Regions from separate parts of the Pseudomonas sp. MONT-RG-20F-20-E-7-02 genome, predicted to be linked through region 3. Evidence: predicted binding sites of a transcription regulator. Region 3 holds the regulator's gene; each other region holds the start of a gene.
The links. The regulator sigma-54, encoded in region 3, starts transcription at its own class of promoters, with help from an activator protein. The targets are predictions, from matches to a motif close to ANTGGCATNNANNTTGCTNT.
Positions count from the first base shown of each region.

Region 1: a site for sigma-54 is predicted at 3,424-3,443, ahead of glnA (glutamate--ammonia ligase). Genes of this name have one in related genera too.
Region 2: a site for sigma-54 is predicted at 1,309-1,328, ahead of L8I05_RS00530 (circularly permuted type 2 ATP-grasp protein). Genes of this name have one in related genera too.

Region 1 covers NZ_JAKNQN010000005.1:228,431-235,675, forward strand. Annotated here, with positions in the region: gene glnL (nitrogen regulation protein NR(II)) at 1-179, opposite strand, end outside; gene L8I05_RS16770 (hypothetical protein) at 412-1,035, opposite strand; gene L8I05_RS16775 (chorismate mutase) at 1,167-1,703, opposite strand; gene glnA (glutamate--ammonia ligase) at 1,917-3,323, opposite strand; gene thiI (tRNA uracil 4-sulfurtransferase ThiI) at 3,658-5,112, shown strand; gene typA (translational GTPase TypA) at 5,252-7,072, shown strand.
Region 2 covers NZ_JAKNQN010000001.1:106,593-113,837, forward strand. Annotated here, with positions in the region: gene L8I05_RS00515 (START domain-containing protein) at 1-52, shown strand, start outside; gene L8I05_RS00520 (hypothetical protein) at 156-392, shown strand; gene L8I05_RS00525 (ribonuclease E inhibitor RraB) at 606-947, shown strand; gene L8I05_RS00530 (circularly permuted type 2 ATP-grasp protein) at 1,361-2,770, shown strand; gene L8I05_RS00535 (alpha-E domain-containing protein) at 2,775-3,725, shown strand; gene L8I05_RS00540 (transglutaminase family protein) at 3,722-4,525, shown strand; gene L8I05_RS00545 (cytochrome c) at 4,654-5,460, opposite strand; gene L8I05_RS00550 (acetyl-CoA C-acetyltransferase) at 6,107-7,245, shown strand, end outside.
Region 3 covers NZ_JAKNQN010000007.1:228,984-236,228, reverse strand. Annotated here, with positions in the region: gene lptA (lipopolysaccharide transport periplasmic protein LptA) at 1-311, shown strand, start outside; gene lptB (LPS export ABC transporter ATP-binding protein) at 311-1,036, shown strand; gene L8I05_RS21185 (RNA polymerase factor sigma-54) at 1,221-2,714, shown strand; gene raiA (ribosome-associated translation inhibitor RaiA) at 2,790-3,095, shown strand; gene ptsN (PTS IIA-like nitrogen regulatory protein PtsN) at 3,105-3,569, shown strand; gene rapZ (RNase adapter RapZ) at 3,572-4,429, shown strand; gene L8I05_RS21165 (HPr family phosphocarrier protein) at 4,446-4,718, shown strand; gene L8I05_RS21160 (ZIP family metal transporter) at 4,756-5,649, opposite strand; gene L8I05_RS21155 (superoxide dismutase) at 5,682-6,293, opposite strand; gene L8I05_RS21150 (hypothetical protein) at 6,295-6,738, opposite strand; gene L8I05_RS21145 (class II fumarate hydratase) at 6,766-7,245, opposite strand, start outside.

The sequences.
Region 1 (7,245 bases), on a different contig from region 3:
TCGGCCGACTCGGTGAACAATTCGCTGATGAACTGCCCATGGCTGCGCTGGCCGCTGATAGCCAGGAGCATCTCCGCCGCCGGGTTCATGTACTCAAGACGCAGGTCGTCGTTGAGCAATATGGTCGCGGTGGTCAGGTTGTCGAGTAACAATCGGTGCAGTGCATCGCTGATGGTCATCAGGACCTCTTTTGGAGCAAGGCGCGGGCTTGAGGCACACGCTGATACAAGGAAAATGCAAAAACCAAACCAAAGCTCCGAAAAGAAGCGTTAAAGCCCTGAAACAGGGGTTTAAGGCTCGAAACTGTGGCGTTCTGCCAGCGTGCTCGGGAAGATTCGAACCAAAATGGGCTGTTTGGTTGGGAAGGGTGCGGCCTAATGCACCAATATAGTGCAGTTTTGCGCGCTTTGTTCAGGAAGGTTTTTTAGGCGTGTTTTTGCGGTTGTTCAGGCAGGATTTGACGATCTCGTGCAGGCCAGTGCTGTTTTGGGGGAGGACGAACTCTGCGGTCAGCGGCGAGTCGCCGGGGATTGCTGAAGGCAACGTCATCTTGATCAGTTGGCCGTGCGTGTTGTTGGCGATCCACTCGCGAAGTTCTTGGCGATTGGCGGGCATGGTGAATTTAAACAGTACGCCATGCTGCTGGGTGGGTTCTGCGCTGTAGTAGCCGTTTACACGGTAAGTTCGTGCAGGGAGGGTGCCGGTGGTAAGGCTGAGTGGTCCTGAGGATCGAGCGTCCGGGCCTTCGTAAATATTGGGGTTGAAGCGCAATTTATCGGTGTGGGTCAGCAGCGAAATCATCGGGCGAGAGGGGGAGCTGTAGCAGGCGACTTGCAGGATTGCGATGCTGGTTTTTTGTGCGTGAGTGGCTGTGCCAGTGATTCTGGCGTTGATTATCGTACTGTCCGGATAGGGTGTCTCCACCGTCCAGGCGTGGGGCTCGGCGTCGGAGGCGGAGTCGAGTGCAGGTTGTACTTCGGTCAGCTGGCTGATTGCGAGCGTCAGTGAACACAGGAGCTGGCAGTTGAGAGTCATCGCGAAGTACGTCGGCGGCTGGCGGCTGGACGCTGCATCGTAGAAGCTCGACTCCCTGGGAAGTATCAGACATTTCTGCGGTTTAACACGAATACTGGGAATGGGCCTTCAATGAAGCAGGCCCAGGTCGGTCAAGGCGTATAGATGCACAGCTCGGCTGTGGCACGGGCCATGGCGATTTGGGCCAGCGGGTCGCGAAGCGGTTCGTGTACGGCCTGCGCCAACCATTGAGGGCACTGCGGGTTGCTGCGTTCGGGGCTGAAGTCCGCCAGTTGCTGTAGCAGGCGCTTTTGCAGTTGGTCCAATTGGGGGCGAATCTTGCCGACCAGATCCGGGCGCGGGGTGTCGGGTGCCTTGCCGGTGAAGTGCCAGTCCGACAGCCGGGTGTATTGCACCAATTTGTTCGCTTCAATCTGCGCACTGAAGAACTGCTCCGCCGCGTCAGGCGCCACTTTGTAGCTCGGTGCCTGGGCTCTCACGCTGGCGATCACAGCCTGTTCACGAGGGCGATCTTCCACGGCCTTGTGGCTGTCCCATTTGCTCAATGCGACCTCGTCGGCGATGGCCAGGCGCTCGGCGATGCTGTCGAGCAACGGCGCGAGGGTGGGCGGTGCGGCGCTGGCACTGGCGCTGACGAACAGCAGGGCGAATACAAATCCAAACTTCAAGGGTGATCTCCTGTGGGAGCGGGCTTGCCCGCGATGACGGTGTGTCAGCAATACACCGGGCGGCTGTTACTGTGCTATCGCGGGCAAGCCCGCTCCCACATTTTAAATAGGATTTGCACGCCCGATGCAGTGAGTTTGCACAAACCCCAGGCAAAAAAAAGACCTCCCGAAGGAGGTCTTTTTCGTTACGCCGCGATAAGCAGCGCTACCGGATCAGCAGCTGTAGTACAGCTCGTATTCCAGTGGGTGTACGAAGGTGCGTACTTTGATTTCTTCTTCGCTTTTCAGCTCGATGTAGGCATCGATGAAGTCGTCGCTGAATACGCCGCCTTTGGTCAGGAACGCACGGCCCTTGTCCAGCTCTTCCAGGGCTTCTTTCAGGCTGCCGCACACTTGTGGGATCTCTTTGGCCTCTTCAGGCGGCAGGTCGTACAAGTTTTTGTCGGCGGCGTCGCCAGGGTGGATCTTGTTCTGGATACCGTCCAGGCCGGCCATTACCAGGGCAGCGAAGGCCAGGTATGGGTTGGCTGCTGGATCCGGGAAGCGCGCTTCGATACGGCGAGCACGAGGGCTGGACACGTAAGGAATACGGATCGAGGCGGAACGGTTGCGAGCCGAGTAGGCCAGCATTACCGGAGCTTCGAAGCCTGGGACCAGACGCTTGTAGGAGTTGGTCGACGGGTTGGTGAAGCCGTTCAGGGCCTTACCGTGCTTGATGATACCGCCGATGAAGTACAGGGCGGTGTCGGACAGGCCGGCATAACCTTCGCCAGCGAAGGTGTTCTTGCCTTCTTTGGCGATGGACAGGTGAACGTGCATACCCGAACCGTTATCGCCGTACAGTGGCTTAGGCATGAAGGTAGCGGTACGGCCGTAGGCATCAGCCACGTTGTGTACGCAGTACTTCAGGGTCTGAACTTCGTCAGCCTTGGCAACCAAGGTGTTGAACTTCACACCGATTTCGTTCTGGCCGGCAGTCGCCACTTCGTGGTGGTGAACTTCGATGACCAGGCCCATTTCTTCCATGGCGTTGCACATGGAGGTACGGATTTCGTGGTCGTGGTCGAACGGAGGAACCGGGAAGTAGCCGCCTTTGATACCTGGACGGTGGCCTTTGTTGCCGCCTTCGATGTCCTGGTCGGACATCCACGAACCTTGTTCGGAGAAGATTTTGAACATGGAGCCGGAGATGTCGGACTTGAACTTGACCGAATCAAAGATGAAGAATTCTGGCTCCGGGCCTACGAATACGGTGTCGCCGATGCCGGTCGACTTCAGGTATTCCTCGGCACGCTTGGCGATCGCACGTGGGTCGCGATCGTAGCCTTGCATGGTTGAAGGCTCGATCACGTCGCAGACGATGATCAGGGTTGGGTCTTCGGTGAACGGGTCGAGAACGGCAGTGCTGTCGTCCGGCATCAGGATCATGTCGGAGGCTTCGATGCCTTTCCAGCCAGCAATGGAGGAACCGTCGAACATTTTGCCTTCTTCGAAGAAAGCATCATCCAGCGCGTCGCGAGCCGGCATGGTCACGTGGTGCTGAGTACCTTTAGTGTCCGTGAAGCGCAGATCAATCCATTTAACGTCATGATCTTTGATGAGTTGAACCGACTTCGACATGGTGTCCTCCGGGTGGCTTCGGGCTGGGGTAGTGGAGTTAGCCCTTAGAATGTGGGTGATGCCGGCGCGAATACTCGACCAAGGCAACCTGCCTCACAAGAGAGCAAATTGCATGCCAGTGCGCCAACATGGCCTTTTTGCTTCAAAATGGCCCCTATAACGGTGCAATCCGCTGAAGCGGAATAAATAACGCACTGCAATGTAGCGTTAATTTAAGTGAATGACCCGTTTTGGTGCGTGCAGAGCGCAATGCATATTAACTGGTTAAACCTTGAGCGATTTCCGCTATAATCCGCGCCCCCCTTTTTCAGCAGGCCCGGCGCGCGCTGTTTCCATGAAATTAATCGTTAAAGTCTTCCCCGAGATCACCATCAAAAGCCGACCGGTACGGACGCGTTTCATCCGTCAGTTGGCCAAGAACATCCGTGCCGTGCTCCGAGACCTGGACCCGGCTGTGGTGGTGAACGGCGTGTGGGACAATCTCGAGCTGGAAACCCGTATTACCGACGCCAAAGCCTTGAAGGACATGACCGAGCGCCTGAGCTGCATGCCGGGCATCGCGCATTTCCTGCAGGTGGATGAGTACCCGCTGGGCGACTTCGACGACATCACCGAAAAGTGCAAACTGCACTACGGCAGCGAGCTTGAAGGCAAGATTTTTTCGGTGCGCTGCAAGCGCGCCGGCAAGCACACCTTCAGCTCCATGGACGTCGAGAAATACGTCGGCAGCAAGCTGCGTCGCGAGTGCGGCGCCGCCGGAATTTCCCTGAAAGCGCCGCAAATTGAAGTGCGCATGGAAATTCGCGACCAACGGTTGTTTGTGATCCACAGCCAGCACAACAGCATCGGCGGCTACCCGCTGGGCGCGCTGGAACAGACCCTGGTTCTCATGTCCGGCGGTTTCGATTCCACCGTGGCGGCCTACCAGATCATGCGCCGCGGCCTGATGAGCCACTTCTGCTTCTTTAACCTGGGCGGGCGTGCACACGAATTGGGCGTGATGGAAGTCGCGCACTTTATCTGGAAGAAGTACGGCAGCTCCCAACGCGTGCTATTCGTAAGCGTGCCGTTCGAGGAAGTGCTCGGCGAAATTCTCGGTAAAGTCGATAACAGTCATATGGGCGTGGTATTGAAGCGTATGATGTTGCGCGCTGCGTCCCGAATCGCCGATCAGTTGCAGATTGACGCACTGGTGACCGGTGAAGCGATCTCCCAGGTGTCCAGCCAGACGCTGCCGAACCTGTCGCTGATCGACTGCGTGACCGAAAAGCTGGTGCTGCGCCCGCTGATCGCCAGTCACAAGCAGGACATCATCGACCTGGCCGAAGAAATCGGCACGGCGGATTTCGCCAAGCACATGCCTGAATATTGCGGGGTCATTTCGGTGAACCCCAAGACCCACGCCAAGCGCAACCGCGTGGAGTACGAAGAACAACAGTTCGACATGGCGATTCTGGAGCGTGCGCTCGAGAACGCCAAAATGGTGCCGATCGATCGCGTAATCGACGAATTGGGCCAAGACGTGCAAATCGAAGAAGTCAGCGAAGCCCTGGCCGGCCAGATCGTCGTCGACATCCGTCACCCGGATGCCGCTGAAGATGAGCCACTGGAAATCGCTGGCATCGACGTGCAAACGCTGCCGTTCTATGCATTGAACGCGCGTTTCAAGGAACTGGATAACAGCCGTCAGTACCTGCTGTATTGCGACAAAGGCGTGATGAGTCGCCTGCATGCCCACCATTTGCTCAGTGAGGGGCATGCCAATGTGCGCGTTTATCGACCGAGCTAAGAGCCCGGGGCTGTTTGCCTGTGGCCTGCGTCACCGGCCCCCCGACTCTGCCGTCAAGCTGTAACGGCAAGGCCTGACTCTACTGTTAATCGCTGCCACGACCTGTCAGCACACCGAATCCTCTGATCGAGATACACAAGTGATCGAAAATCTACGTAACATCGCCATCATTGCTCACGTTGACCATGGTAAAACCACCCTGGTAGACAAACTCTTGCGTCAATCCGGCACCCTGGAGCGCAACGAGCTCAACGACGAGCGCGTGATGGACTCCAACGACCAGGAAAAAGAGCGCGGTATTACCATCCTGGCTAAAAACACCGCCATCAACTGGAACGGCTACCACATCAACATCGTGGATACCCCGGGCCACGCCGACTTCGGCGGCGAAGTTGAACGCGTAATGTCGATGGTTGACTCCGTTCTGCTGCTGGTTGATGCCCAAGACGGCCCTATGCCGCAAACCCGTTTCGTGACCAAGAAGGCTTTCGAAGCCGGCCTGCGTCCGATCGTGTGCATCAACAAGGTTGACCGTCCAGGCGCACGTCCGGACTGGGTTCTGGACCAGATCTTCGACCTGTTCGACAACCTGGGTGCTACCGAAGAACAGCTGGATTTCAAAGTCGTCTACGCCTCGGCCCTGAACGGCATTGCCGGTCTGGAACACACCGACATGGCTGAAGACATGACCCCGCTGTACCAGTCGATCGTCGACAACGTACCAGCGCCAAAAGTTGACCGTGAAGGCCCGTTCCAGATGCAAATCTCGGCACTGGACTACAACAGCTTCCTGGGTGTTATCGGTGTTGGCCGTATCGCTCGTGGTAGCGTCAAGCCGAACACCCCGGTTGTCGCCATCGGCGCCGACGGCAAGAAACGCAACGGCCGTATCCTGAAGCTGATGGGTCACCACGGTCTGCACCGCATCGACGTTGAAGAAGCGTTTGCCGGTGACATCGTTTGCGTAAGCGGTATGGACTCGCTGTTCATCTCCGACACCCTGTGCCAGCCGGACAACGTCGAGGCGATGAAGCCTCTGACCGTTGACGAGCCAACCGTTTCCATGACCTTCCAGGTAAACGACTCGCCTTTCTGCGGTAAAGAAGGCAAGTTCGTGACGTCCCGTAACATCAAGGAACGTCTGGACAAAGAGCTGCTGTACAACGTTGCTCTGCGCGTTGAAGAAGGCGACTCGGCTGACAAGTTCAAGGTTTCCGGCCGTGGTGAGCTGCACCTCTCGGTACTGATCGAAACCATGCGTCGCGAAGGCTTCGAAATGGGCGTTGGTCGTCCTGAAGTGATCATCCGTCAGGTTGACGGCGTGAAGCAGGAACCGTTCGAAAACGTCACCATCGACACCCCTGAAGAATCCCAGGGCAAGGTCATGGAAGAGATGGGCCTGCGTAAGGGCGACCTGACCAACATGGTGCCGGATGGCAAAGGCCGTGTACGTCTGGAATACAACATCCCTGCTCGTGGTCTGATCGGTTTCCGTAACCAGTTCCTGACCCTGACCAACGGTGCTGGCATCCTGACCTCGATCTTCGATCGCTACGACACCATGAAGTCCGGCGACATGTCCGGCCGTCAGAACGGTGTTCTGGTATCGGTAGAAACCGGCAAGGCGCTGACCTACTCCCTGGAAACTCTGCAGGCGCGTGGCAAGCTGTTCGTTGAACACGGTCAAGAGATCTACAACGGTCAGATCGTTGGTCTGAACAGCCGTGACAACGACATGGGCGTCAACCCAACCAAAGGCAAGAAGCTCGACAACATGCGTGCTTCGGGTAAAGACGAAACCATCGCTCTGGTTCCACCTGTTCGCTTCACCCTGGAACAGGCTCTGGAATTCATCCAGGACGACGAGTTGTGCGAAGTTACGCCTAAGTCGATCCGCCTGCGTAAGAAGATCCTGGACGAAGGCGAGCGTACCCGCGCTGCCAAGAAAGCCAAGAACTGAGTTAACTCAGGCTGAATGAAAAACGCCCCCGGTCGAAAGGCCGGGGGCGTTTTTTTATGCCTGATCGTTCCCGCGCTCTGCGTGGGAATCCAGCCCCGGACGCCCCGCGTCCGCACTAAGAGGCGGGACGCGGAGCGTCACAAGAGGCGTTCCCACGCAGAGCGTGGGAACGA
Region 2 (7,245 bases), on a different contig from region 3:
GGACGCGCCGTTCAACACCTTGAAAGCGTTGAAAGAACACGCTGAAAAATAACCGCAGTTAATCGGGTGCCTCCTGACTTGAGTGGAACGTTTGCCGAGCCCTCAAGGTCCAGATAGTTGTAAGCCCACACACGGGTTTTATCGAGGAGGCACCGATGCAAATGTGGCAAATTACCTTCGTTGATGATCACGGCGTACAGTCCGTCGAGCAGTTCACCTGCGATCACAAGCCCAGCCTCGAAGATGCGGCACACATGATTCGTAACAAGCTCGTGCCCGTGGCTGCCGAGCTCGACCTCAATGACCTTGAGGGCCGTAAACCCGAGCCTACGGTCAAGATTCTCAAAGACCAGAACAGCATTCAAATCCTCGACATCTCGCCCGCCGCCTGAACATTCCCTGTATGTCATTCAAGCGCCTCTGGTGGAGGTGATAGCTTCGCGCTACTCTGCAAGTGAGATCAGCGAATGAATCGCTAAGGTCTGGTCTTGTCAGCTACATGCTTGTTTTCCCGCAGTGACGTTAATGCCGTAGCACCCGCGCCAGCAGGGCGCGGTCTTCGGGAAGCACGGAAAGTCTATCCATCAGTTTGAGGAGGACGTTTCATGAGCACAGCCTATCAAGAAGACATCAGCACCAACGTACTGCGCCGCATGAAAGAAGGCGGTTTTGACTTCTCACGTTTTCACCCCATTGAGTTCTACGCCATTTTCCCGGATGAGGAACGGGCGCGCAGGGCTGCGGGTCGATTTCGTGGGGAATCCCTGAATGCCCAGGTCAGCGCGCGCGATGATGGCGCCTGGTACCTGGAACTGAGCAAAATCATGTTCGCAACCTACGACGGCATAGGAGACTTCGAGCAAGACTTTGAAGCGGTGGTCGAGCCTTTGGGCGGGATCATCGAGGGATGGGGCGTCAAGCAGGAGGTGCGTGGGTTACCCATGTAGCGGCACTTTATGAGCAACACAGCGTATCGGCTGACCTTTTGGGTCGGCCGATTTTGTTTGTGCGCCAGGAATATTCGCGGAACTTGCGTCGCAGGTTCCTGCACCAAAAAAAAGCCACCCAAAGAGGGTGGCCAAAGGGAAGAGCGGTTCGCTGAAGCTGTAGGACGCATCCTGTTCAGCAGATGGGAGTGATTATCCGCAGGGGCAGGCGAGCAGTGAAATCAACTCTGGCTATGCTGTTGATAGTCAAAGCCCGCATTGTGATGAAGCGCGGGACATGACGCCGGGCATTCTGCGCACCAGGACGGTGCAGCTAGATTCCGGGGTTAATTCAACTCACTGATTTTTAAGTGTTTATGCCGCTGGCACGGGCCTTGCGATGGTTCTAGCGCCCGGGTGACAAGGAGTACGGCATGATCCGCACTTATTACGATGAAATGTACGACGGGGCAGGTCTGGTCCGCCCCCATTACCGCGAGTTCGCCCGCTGGTTGGCCGATACGCCGGCCGAGCTGCTGGCCCAGCGCCGGCGTGAGGCCGATTTGCTGTTCCACCGCGCCGGGATCACCTTCACCCTTTACGGGGACGAGCAGGGCACCGAGCGCCTGATCCCCTTTGACACCATCCCGCGCAGCATTCCGGCGAGTGAATGGCGGATCGTCGAGCGCGGCTGCATCCAACGCGTCAAGGCGCTGAACATGTTTCTCGCCGACCTGTATCACGAGCAGCGCATCATCAAGGCCGGGATTATCCCCGCGGAACAAGTGCTGGCCAACGAGCAGTACCAACTGGCCATGCAGGGCCTGAACCTGCACCGCGATCTGTATTCCCACATCTCCGGGGTCGACCTCGTACGCGATGGCGACGGCACTTACTACGTGCTGGAAGACAACCTGCGCACGCCGAGCGGCGTCAGCTACATGCTCGAAGACCGCAAGATGATGATGCGCCTGTTCCCCGAACTGTTCGCCGCCCAGCGCATAGCACCCATCGACCATTACCCCAACCTGCTGCTCGACACCTTGAAAAGCTCAAGCCCGCTGGATAACCCCAGCGTGGTGGTGCTCACACCTGGGCGCTTCAATAGCGCGTTCTTCGAGCATGCGTTTCTCGCTCGCGAAATGGGCGTGGAACTGGTGGAAGGCGCCGACCTGTTCGTGCGCGACGACCGCGTATTCATGCGCACCACCGACGGCCCCAAGGCTGTCGACGTGATCTACCGCCGCCTCGACGACGCGTTCCTCGACCCGCTGGCCTTCAACCCGGATTCCATGCTCGGCGTGCCCGGCCTGCTCGCGGCGTATCGCTCCGGCAATGTGGTGCTGGCCAACGCGATTGGCACCGGGGTGGCGGATGACAAGTCGGTGTACCCATTCGTCACCGAGATGATCCGTTTTTACCTGGATGAAGAGCCGATCCTGAAGAACGTGCCTACGTTCCAATGCCGCAAGCCTGACGAGCTGTCCCACGTGTTGGCCAACCTGCCCGAGCTGGTCGTCAAGGAAACCCAGGGCTCCGGCGGCTACGGCATGCTGGTGGGCCCGGCGTCCACCAAAGCCGAAATCGAAGCCTTTCGCGCCCGCATCAAGGCCAAGCCCCACGCCTACATCGCGCAACCGACGCTGTGTTTATCCACCTGCCCGACCTTCGTCGAAAACGGCATTGCGCCGCGCCATATCGACCTGCGACCGTTCGTGTTATCCGGCAAGGAAACCCGTGTGGTCCCCGGCGGCTTGACCCGCGTGGCCCTGCGTGAAGGCTCGCTGGTGGTCAACTCGTCCCAGGGCGGCGGCACCAAAGACACATGGGTGGTGGAGGACTGATGCCATGTTGAGTAGAACTGCCTCGGATTTGTACTGGATGTCGCGCTATCTGGAACGCGCGGAAAACCTCGCGCGCATGCTCGATGTCAGCTACTCGCTGTCGCTGATGCCCCAGGACGGACGCGGTGACGGCTTGCATGAGTTGGCGATGCCGCTGCTGATCACCGGCACCCTCGATGATTACCACGAGCGCCACGGCGAACTGCACGCCGAGCGCCTGCTGCACTTTTTCGCGCTGGACGCGGCCAACCCGGCCAGCATCTACAGTTGCCTGGGTGCCGCGCGGGCCAGCGCCCATGCGGTGCGTGGGCGAATCACCGCCGACATGTGGGAAAACATCAACGCCACCTGGCTGGATATTCGCGATATTGCCCAGCAGGGGCTCAGCCGCTACGGCATGAGCCGGTTCTGCGAATGGGTCAAGGAGCGTTCGCACCTGTTTCGCGGCGCCACCTACGGCACCATCATGCGCAACGATGCGTTCCGTTTTATTCGCCTGGGCACGTTTATCGAGCGTGCCGACAACACCCTGCGCCTGCTCGATGCGCGCTACGAAATGGCCGGCGATCAGGCCGCCGCCGTCAGTGACGGCACGGCCCACGCCTATTATCAGTGGAGCGCCTTGCTGCGCGCATTGTCGTCGTTCGAGGCCTATACCGAGATCTACCGCGACGCCCCCGGCGCCCGGCAAGTCGCGGAGTTGCTGCTGTTGCGTGCCGACGTGCCGCGTTCGCTGCGCGCCTGCAGCGAGGAGATCGACCAGATCCTCGCCAGCCTGCCTGGCCTCAACGGTCGCCCGGCCCAGCGCCTGGCCGCCGAGATGGACGCGCGCCTGCGCTTTACCGCGATTGACGAAATCCTCGAGGAAGGCCTGCACGCCTGGCTGACCGACTTTATCCCCTTGGTTCGCCAGTTGGGCGACGCCATCTACAGTTCCTACCTGGAGGCCGCATGAGACTCTCCATCAGCCACGAAACCACCTACCACTACGAAGACCAGGTACGCGCCAGCATCCAATACCTGCGCCTCACGCCCCACGACAGCGAGCGCCAGCACGTGCTCAGTTGGCAACTGGATTTGCCGCGCCCGGTGCGCGCCCAGATCGACCCGTTTGGCAACATCCTGCATGTGCTGACACTCGACGAGCCCCACGACGCCATCATCATCGGCGCGCGTGGCCAAGTGGATATCGACGAATTGCGCGAGGCGGAACACGAGAGCCAGTCGGCGTTTCCGTTCCTGCGCAGCACGCGCCTGACCGAACCCGACGAAGCCCTGCGTGGCTTTGCCGAGCAGCACTGCCATCTACGCCGTGACCGCACTGCATTGATCGACCTGATGCACGCGCTCAACCAGTCGATGGTCTACACGCCCGGTGCCACCGAAGTCGACACCTGCGCCGCCAAGGCCTTCGCCGGGGGCGCGGGGGTGTGCCAGGACCATACGCATGCGTTCCTGGCGTGCGCGCGCAGCCTGGGGATTCCGGCGCGGTATGTGTCGGGGTATTTGTACTCGGAGGACAGCACGCACCTGGCCAGCCACGCCTGGGCCGAGGCCTGGCTGGATGACGCCTGGTACAGCTTCGATGTGACCAACCAATTGGCCCGGCCGGAGCGGCATTTGAAGTTGGCCGTAGGCCTGGATTACCTCGACGCCTGCCCGGTACGCGGCATGCGCCGGGGCGGCGGGCATGAGCAAATGCACGCCAAGGTGTTTGTGGCGCCGACGCCGGTGATTTTGGTGCAGCAGCAATAGTCTTCAGTGGGAGCTGGCTTGCCTGCGAAAGCGGCGGGTCAGCTGTAAATGGGTTAACTGACCGACCGCCATCGCAGGCAAGCCAGCTCCCACAGTGAACGGTGGTGTATTCAGAGTCTTTGCCAGGCTCAAGGCTGCTGCTTGCGCCCCGCCATATGCTTCAAATACCCCACCAGCAGATCCAGCTCGCCGTCCGGCAACACACTGGCGGCGAACGCCGGCATCTTCGCCTGTGGCCAATGCCGCAGGCTCTGCGGATCACGGATATAACGCTTGAGGAAATCCCCGCTGAAATACTCGGTGGGGTTGTAGGGAATATTCAGGTCCGGCCCCACCTGCGCATCGCCGGCGCCATTGAGACGGTGACACGCCAGGCAGTTCTTCTGAAACAGCGCGAAGCCCTGGTTGACCGGGTCATTCGCGGCTAATTTCGGGTCCGGCAACAACGCCGGAAAGCGTTCGGCTACCGTCTTCAATTGCTTGATCCCGGACATCTGGAACGGCCACTGCTCCGGGCTGATGTTCCCTGCCTGTGGGTCGGTCCATACCAGATAGAACGGCCCGGCGCTCGGCTTGCCTTCTGCCAGCGCGGGCCACGGATGGGCTGGGTCTTCTATCGCCAGCCAGGCGCGTGCGCCGTGTTTTTCCAGCAGTGGCGCCGCCGCCAGCTCGGCGGCGAACCCATCAAGGGCAACTGCTTGCAGGTGATTTTCAGGCTTCAAGCCAGGTAGGAGGGAGGCCATCGGCACCGCGCGATACGTCATATTGCGCTTGTAGGACACGTCATCGACGATCTGTACCGTCTGCACAGCCGGGTGCTTGAGCAGGTCGGCGGTTTGCCAAGTCTTGCTGCTGTTATCCAACTCGATGGTCAACGGCGCAGCCGTTGCCGGCAAGGTAAAAAGCAAGGCGAGGAAGGCAAGGATCGATTTCAAGAGGGAGCCCGGTTCGAAGTGGCGATGGCGCTCACGATACCGGAAATTCGCACGCAAAAAGACAGCCCCTGCAACAGGACCGCTATACGCAATGTCCCGGCAGGTGCTGCCAAAAGCTGCAGTCCTGGTGCAATGAGTGCACAGAATGTGAGGGTCGCGTCGTCACCCAATAACCTTGGTCAAGTTGGGCAAGATCAGAATCAGTGTGGTGGCGAACAGAATAAGTCCCGCCTGACGTACTTTGGTATGTTTGAACATGGCTGACTGCCTTTTGTTGTTATTCCTGAGCGTCAAATGCGTGCCGTTTTTTTCAGTATCGCAACGTGACGTGTCGCTTTTCTTACAGTTGCCCCAGCAAAACCCGGCAGCAACTTCTTACTGATTGAACCTTAGAGCCCTCGTTCTTCGTGGCTTAGATCCATTTCATATCAGCTAATCATTATTTCTACTTAAAAAGGCATGAGGCCTATCGCCATCTTGGCGCCAATGCCTTGGCTAGACAGCTAAAACGATTAACCCGGCGTTTTCCATAGCACCCTACCGTTCGTCCGAGCGTGGGGGTCAAAAGCAATGAGCGCATCCGTCATTGAAACCGTGTCAATCGGGCCTAAGGTAGGGGCACACACGCACAGCGTTCGAGGAAGTCATGACCCAAGCTTTGATCTTTGATGCGATACGCACGCCCCGGGGAAAGGGCAAGGCCGACGGCGCCCTGCACAGCGTCAAGCCGGTAAATCTGGTGGCAGGCCTGCTCACCGCGCTGGCACAACGCAGCGACCTCGATACACGCCAAGTGGATGACATCGTCCTCGGCTGTGTCACCCCGGTGGGCGACCAGGGCGCCGACATCGCCAAGACCGCCGCGCTGGTGGCGGACTGGGACGTCAGCGTCGCCGGCGTACAAATCAACCGCTTCTGCGCCTCAGGCCTGGAAGCGGTGAACCTCGGCGCGATGAAAGTGCGCTCCGGCTTCGAAGACCTGGTGGTGGTCGGCGGTGTTGAATCCATGTCGCGGGTGCCCATGGGCAGCGATGGCGGCGCCTGGGTGCTCGACCCGCAGACCAATATGCACAACCATTTCACACCCCAGGGCATCGGCGCGGACTTGATCGCGACCCTGGAAGGCTTCACCCGCCAGGACGTTGACGCATTCGCCCTGCACTCACAACAGAAAGCGGCCAGGGCACGCGCAGACGGTTCCTTCAACAAGTCGCTGATCGCGGTGCAGGACCAGAACGGCATTGTGCTGCTGAACCACGACGAATTTATCCGTGGCGACTCCACCCTCGAAGGCCTCGGCAAGCTCAAGCCCAGCTTCGAAATGATGGGCCAAATGGGCTTTGACGCCACGGCGTTGCGGGTCTACAGCCATGTGGAACGCATCAACCACGTGCACACACCGGGCAACAGCTCCGGCATTGTCGACGGTGCGGCGTTGATGTTGATTGGCTCTGAAGCCAAAAGCCGCGAGTTAGGCCTGCAACCACGCGCGCGCATCGTCGCTACGGCAGTCACCAGCACCGATCCGACCATCATGCTCACCGGCCCGGCACCGGCTACGCGCAAAGCCCTGGCCAAGGCCGGTTTACGCGTGGAAGACATCGACCTGTTTGAAGTCAACGAAGCGTTTGCGTCTGTCGTCCTCAAGTTCATCAAGGACATGGGCATCGATGCCGCGCGGGTCAACGTCAATGGCGGTTCCATCGCCATGGGCCACCCGCTGGGCGCCACGGGCTGCGCGATCCTCGGCACCCTGCTCGACGAACTGGAAGTGCGCCAGCAACG
Region 3 (7,245 bases):
CTTACTTCGAACAGAAGCAGGCCGCTGCCGACCCTGCCCCGATCAAGGGCTACGGCAAGACCATCCAATACCACGCCCAGCAGAACCGTATCATCCTGATCGATCAGGCCAGGGTTGTGAGCAGCGATGGCAACACGACAGACGGTGAGAAAATCACCTATGACACCGTGAAGCAGATCGCTCAGGCTGGTCGCGCCACCGGCGCGAAGATCGGCACTCCGAAGCCGCGTATCGACATGGTTATCCAGCCGAAGCAGAAAGACGGTGCGGCTCAGCCTGCGCCTAAACCCGCTGCGAAGAAGGCGAACTAATGGCAACCCTGAAAGCCCAGCACTTGGCCAAGGCCTATAAAAGCCGCCAAGTCGTACGCGACGTGAGCCTGTCGATCGACAGTGGCCAGATCGTCGGTTTGCTTGGCCCGAACGGTGCCGGCAAGACCACCTGCTTCTATATGATCGTCGGGCTGGTTCAGGCGGATCAGGGACGTGTATTGATTGACGACCTGGACGTCAGCCACCAGCCAATGCACGGTCGTGCACGCGCCGGTATCGGCTATCTTCCCCAGGAAGCATCGATCTTCCGCAAACTGTCGGTTGCCGACAACATCATGGCGATCCTCGAGACCCGCAAGGAACTCGACCGTGACGGCCGTCGCAAAGAGCTGGAAAGCCTGCTGCAGGAATTCCACATCAACCACATTCGCGACAACCTGGGCATGAGCCTGTCGGGTGGTGAGCGTCGCCGTGTGGAAATCGCCCGCGCCCTTGCCACCGCGCCGAAGTTCATCCTGCTCGACGAACCGTTTGCCGGCGTCGACCCGATCTCGGTTGGCGACATCAAGCAGATCATCCATCACCTCAAGGCCAAGGGCATCGGTGTGCTGATCACCGACCACAACGTCCGAGAGACCCTCGATATCTGTGAAACGGCTTATATCGTCAACGATGGCCAGCTGATCGCCGAAGGCGATTCCGCCACCATCCTGGCTAACGAACTGGTCAAGGAAGTGTACCTGGGCCACGAGTTCCGCCTGTAAGCACTGCGGTGTCTGGCCATTCGCCAAGGCGCGCGGGAGTCAATAAAAACCTCCATTTTTTTATTGTTACCGCGCTCTAGGCAAAGCCCCCGATATCAGGCATATAATTTGCTTATGTTTGGCGCTCACGCGCCCTGTCGTGGATGGCGCATTGCGCCGGCGAATAAGGTGTTAAGCCCCTGCCATGAAACCATCGCTAGTCCTGAGAATGGGCCAGCAGCTGACGATGACACCGCAGCTGCAACAGGCCATCCGCCTGCTCCAATTGTCGACCCTGGACCTGCAACAGGAAATCCAGGAGGCCCTGGAGTCCAATCCGATGCTCGAACGCCAGGAAGAAGGCGACGACTTCGATAACGCAGACCCGCTGGCCGATAACATCGAGCAAAAACCCAATCCCGACGTACAGGAACCCTCCTACCAGGAAACCGCCCCCACGGTGGATAACCTTGAGGAAGGCGATTGGAACGAACGCATCCCCAACGAGCTTCCCGTGGACACCGCCTGGGAAGACGTCTACCAGACCAGCGCCAGCAGCCTGCCGAGCAACGATGATGACGAGTGGGATTTCACCACCCGCACGTCCGCCGGCGAGAGCCTGCAAAGCCATTTGCTCTGGCAACTGAACCTGGCACCGATGTCCGACACCGATCGCCTGATCGCCGTCACCCTGATCGACTGCATCAATAACCAGGGCTATCTGGACGAAACCCTCGATGAAATCCTCGAGGCCTTCGACCCGGAACTGGACATCGAGCTGGACGAAATCGAAGCCGTGCTGCACCGCATCCAGCAGTTCGAGCCGGCCGGTATCGGCGCCCGCACCCTCAGCGAGTGCCTGCTGCTGCAACTGCGCCAACTGCCCGCCAAGACCCCTTGGCTCGCTGAGGCCCAGCGCCTGGTTACCGACTACATCGACCTGCTGGGCAGCCGCGACTACAGCCAGCTGATGCGCCGCATGAAGCTCAAGGAAGACGACCTGCGCCAGGTCATCGAGCTGGTACAGAGCCTCAACCCTCGCCCGGGCTCGCAGATTGAGTCCAGCGAAGCTGAATACGTCGTGCCCGATGTGATCGTGCGCAAGGACAACGAGCGTTGGCTGGTGGAGTTGAACCAGGAATCAGTGCCGCGCCTGCGGGTCAACCCGCAATACGCAGGTTTTGTTCGCCGTGCCGACACCAGCGCCGACAACACCTTCATGCGCAACCAGTTGCAGGAAGCGCGCTGGTTCATCAAGAGCCTGCAAAGCCGCAACGAAACCCTGATGAAAGTCGCCACCCAGATCGTCGAGCACCAGCGCGGCTTCCTGGAATATGGCGATGAGGCCATGAAGCCGCTGGTACTGCATGACATCGCCGAGGCGGTGGGCATGCATGAATCGACGATTTCGCGGGTGACCACGCAGAAATTCATGCATACCCCGCGGGGTATTTATGAGTTGAAATACTTTTTCTCCAGCCACGTCAGCACTTCCGAAGGCGGCGAATGCTCGTCCACGGCAATCCGCGCGATCATCAAAAAACTGGTTGCCGCGGAAAATCAGAAAAAGCCATTGAGTGACAGTAAGATCGCTGGTTTACTGGAGGCACAAGGCATTCAGGTCGCCCGTCGAACCGTCGCCAAGTACCGCGAGTCCCTCGGGATCGCGCCTTCCAGCGAGCGTAAGCGTTTGATGTGACGGGCGGGCCATAGCGTTCCAGTGGCAGGCACCCCGGCCTGCCGCTTTATGCACTGGCAACGAAGGAGAAGCTGTATGCAAGTCAACATCAGTGGACACCAGCTGGAAGTCACCAAGCCCCTGCGTGAGTACACCGAGAGCAAGCTGAACAAGCTTGCGGGGCATTTTGACAAGATCACCAACGTGCAGGTCATCATGGAGGTCGATAAGCTCAAGCAGAAAATCGAGGCCACCCTGCACGTACCGAATGCGAAGCTCGTCGCCAATGCGGAGCATGAAGATATGTACGCGGCGATTGACGCTCTCTACGACAAGCTGGACCGCCAACTCATAAAGCATAAGGAAAAGAATCTGCACCTGATGCAAGGTACAGGTCGTTAACTCTCCCCCATGATCCAACTTGAAACCATCCTGACCCCCGGCCGTTCTCTCGTGAACGCGCCGGGTGGCAGCAAGAAAAAAGCCCTCGAACACATTGCCAACCTGATCAGCCGCGAAGTGCCTGAGCTGGATGAGCAAGTCGTGTTCAAGGCTCTGATTGACCGTGAAAAACTGGGCTCCACCGGTTTTGGTAACGGCATCGCCATTCCTCACTGCCGCCTGGAAGGCTGTACTGCTCCCGTAAGTGCACTTTTGCACCTGCAGGAAAAAATCGATTTCGACGCCATCGACGGCGCACCGGTCGACCTGCTGTTCGTTCTGCTGGTCCCGCAAGCTGCCACCGATGCGCACCTGGAACTGCTCCGGCAGATAGCCAGCATGCTTGACCGCAAGGAAGTACGCGACAAACTGCGCAGTGCCAGTACCAATGAGGCGCTCTATCAGGTTGTCCTGGATGAACAAAACAGGCCGTAATCATGCGTTTGATCATCGTCAGCGGCCGCTCTGGCTCGGGTAAAAGCACCGCCCTCAACGTTCTTGAGGACAACGGCTTCTATTGCATCGACAACCTGCCCGCAGGCCTGCTGCCGGAACTGGCGGAACGTGCGCTGATCCACACTGAACTGGCGCAACCTCTGGTTGCCGTTTCAATCGACGCCCGCAACCTGCCAAGCCACCTTGAGCGATTCCCGCAATTGCTCGAGGAAGTACGTGCCAAGCATATTCATTGCGACGTGCTGTACCTGGACGCCGACGAAGAAACACTGCTCAAGCGTTTCTCAGAGACCCGACGACGCCACCCCCTCAGCAGCCCTCACCGCTCGCTGGCCGAAGCCATCGAGGACGAAACCACCCTGCTGGGCCCGATCATTGACCTCGCCGACCTCAAGATCAACACCACCGGCCTGAACCTGTATCAGTTGCGCGACGCCATCAAGCTGCGTCTGCTGAACCAGCCCGAGCCCGGTACGGCATTCCTCGTTGAATCGTTCGGTTTCAAGCGCGGCATGCCCGTGGATGCCGACCTGGTCTTCGATGTGCGTTGCCTGCCCAACCCTTATTGGAAGCCTGAACTGCGTGATCAGTCGGGGCTGGACCAACCCGTGGCCGAATACCTGGCCGCACAACCGGATGTTGAGGAGATGTTCCAGGATATCTCCAGCTACCTGCTCAAATGGTTGCCGCGGTTTGCTGCGAGCAATCGGGCCTATGTCACCATTGCCATTGGCTGCACCGGCGGTCACCATCGCTCCGTCTACCTGACCGAACGCCTCGGCCAGGTGCTGCAACAAACCCTCAAGAACGTCCAGGTTCGCCACCGCGACCTTAGCTGAAAGGAACACCCCCGCGATGCCCGCTCTGGAAATTGAAATCATCAACAAGCTGGGCCTGCACGCTCGCGCTTCAGCCAAATTCGTCGGTGTTGCCGGGCGATTCCCCTGCCAGATCCGCGCGGGGCGCACGCCGGAATCCATGGTTGACGGCAAGAGCATCATGGCAATGATGATGCTGGCCGCCGGCAAGGGCACCAAGATCCACTTGAAGACAGAAGGCGAGCAAGAACAGGAAGCGATGGACGCCTTGGTGGAGTTGATCAATAACTACTTCGACGAGGGTGAATAACCCCAACCTTCAAGATGGGTGTGAGGCTGCAATAGCCTCACCCTAACGCGGTATCCATCACCATCATCAAACAAAACCCGATGCACAGCCCAAGGCTGGCGAGCTTTTCGTGGCCGTTACGCCGTGACTCGGGAATGACTTCATGAGTCACCACCAACAGCATCGCCCCAGCGGCTAGCGCCAACCCCAAAGGCAACAGTACTTCGGCCAGGCTTACCAGCCAGGCGCAGAGGACGGCAAACACCGGTTCAACCAGACCTGACGCGGCACCTATCAGAAAGGCTTTGACCCGCGACATTCCCGCCCCAGCCAACACCAGCGCAATCACCAAACCTTCCGGCACGTCTTGCAGGGCAATGCCCATGGCCAAGCTGTCAGCATCCTGCATCCCGCCACCGGCAGAGACACCGACGGCCATGCCCTCCGGGATGTTGTGGGCAATGATGGCAAACACAAACAGCCAGATACGCGGCGGTATAACCGGTTTATCCGGCGTGCCCACCAGCATTTCCGGGCTGGCACCAGAGACCTTGCGGTCAACCAGGTACAGCCCGAATGCCCCCAGCATGATGCCGAAGCTGATCAACCCACTGGCGCCCCAAGGCGAGAGCCCCAAGCTTTCAGCGGCAGCAATACCTGGGACGACCAGCGAAAATGCCGTCGCCGCCAGCATCACGCCGGCACCAAAGCCCAGCAACGTGTCGCTGAGCGCCACCGGCATTCGACGAATAACCAGCACCGGGACCGCACCCAGTGCCGTGCCGAGCGCGCAAATCGCCCCGCCCTGCAAGGCGCGCAGGATGCGCGGTTCAAGATCCAGCCAGGCCAACCCGTGGGCCACCAGCAATGCTGTACCTGCCAATAGCAGCAGCGAGCCAAACGCATAACGAAACATTCGTCCGCTGCTGATCGCCAGTATTTCAGTGCCCATAGTCGGCCTTAGATCTTGTTATTGGGTGAATATCAGGCCAGGGCGGCCTGGTAGCGTGCGGCGACTTCCGGCCAATTGATGACGCTGTAGAAGGCGTTGATGTATTCGGGGCGACGGTTCTGGTAGAGCAGGTAGTAGGCGTGCTCCCAGACGTCGAGGCCGAGGATTGGCGTATTGCCGTTCATCAACGGGCTGTCTTGATTGCCACTGCTTTCGACCACCAGGGTCTTCTGCGGCGTGACGCTCAGCCAGGCCCAACCACTGCCGAAACGGGTCAGGGCGGCTTTGGTGAAAGCGTCCTTGAAGCTGTCGAAACCGCCCAGCTGCTCCTCGATTGCTTTGCCCAATGCACCTTCAGGCTTGCCGCCGCCTTTTGGCGACATCACCGCCCAGAACAACGAGTGGTTTGCATGCCCGCCGCCCTGGTTGATGACGGCGGCACGTAGTTTTTCCGGCAGTTGCTGAACGCTGGACACCAGCTTCTCAACTGGCCAGCCCGCGAACTCTGTGCCCTCGACCGCCGCGTTCAAGTTGTTGATGTAGGTCTGGTGGTGCTTGGTGTAGTGGATTTCCATGGTTTGCGCATCGATATGCGGCTCCAGCGCATCGTAGGCGTAAGGCAAGGCAGGCAAGGTGTAGGACATATCAATGTGCTCCGTAATAAGGACTGTTGCGGGTCGACGCATCCGATTGCGCCGCAGTGCCACCGAGCAAGCGATGGGTACGTGGGTACTCGCCGTGATCGCTGATGAAATTCAACAGTTCGACGTAAGTCTTGCTGCTCTGGCGCAGCGCCGCCTCGCGCAATTGCGGGCTCAGGCGCGGGTCCTGCATGGTCTGCAACAGGCGTTGATGGATAGCGCAGAGGTATTCCGCGCTTTCCTCAGGCTGGTTCAGGCGCAAGTGCAGGTCCGCCAGGTTGTGATGGGAAATGACGCAAGCCGCCACTGCTTCGTCGGCATCCGCCCAGCGCTCGAATAACACTTGAGCCAGGGCCAGGGCTTGCAAATAGGCCTCGCGAGCGTCGACCAGCTCGCCCTGCATAAAGCAGCGATTGGCCCGTTCGATCGTGCGTTTCCAGTGCTCCATGGTGAGCCTCCAAAGCAGAGTCGGTGATTACACGCCGCCAGCCGTGAGCTTTTCCGGATCCAACAGGATCTCAAGCTGGCTGCGGGGCAGGTCGGTGTGCTCGAGGGCGACGTCAATTACCGGACGGCCCTGCTGATAGGCCTTCTTGGCGATTTCAGCGGCTTTTTGGTAACCAATGATTGGGTTAAGTGCGGTGACCAGGATTGGGTTGCGCGACAGCGCCTCCTTGAGCTTGGCTTCGTTGACCTTGAAGCTGGCGATGGCCTTGTCGGCCAGCAAGCGGCTGGCATTGGCCAGCAGTTCGAGGCTGCCGAGCAGGTTCTGGGCAATGATCGGCAGCATCACATTCAGCTCGAAGTTACCGGATTGGCCGGCGACGGTAATGACCGTGTCATTGCCGATCACCTGGGCCGCGACCATGGCGGTCGCCTCCGGAATCACTGGGTTGACCTTGCCCGGCATGATCGAGGAGCCCGGCTGCAGGCCTTCCAGCTCGATTTCACCCAG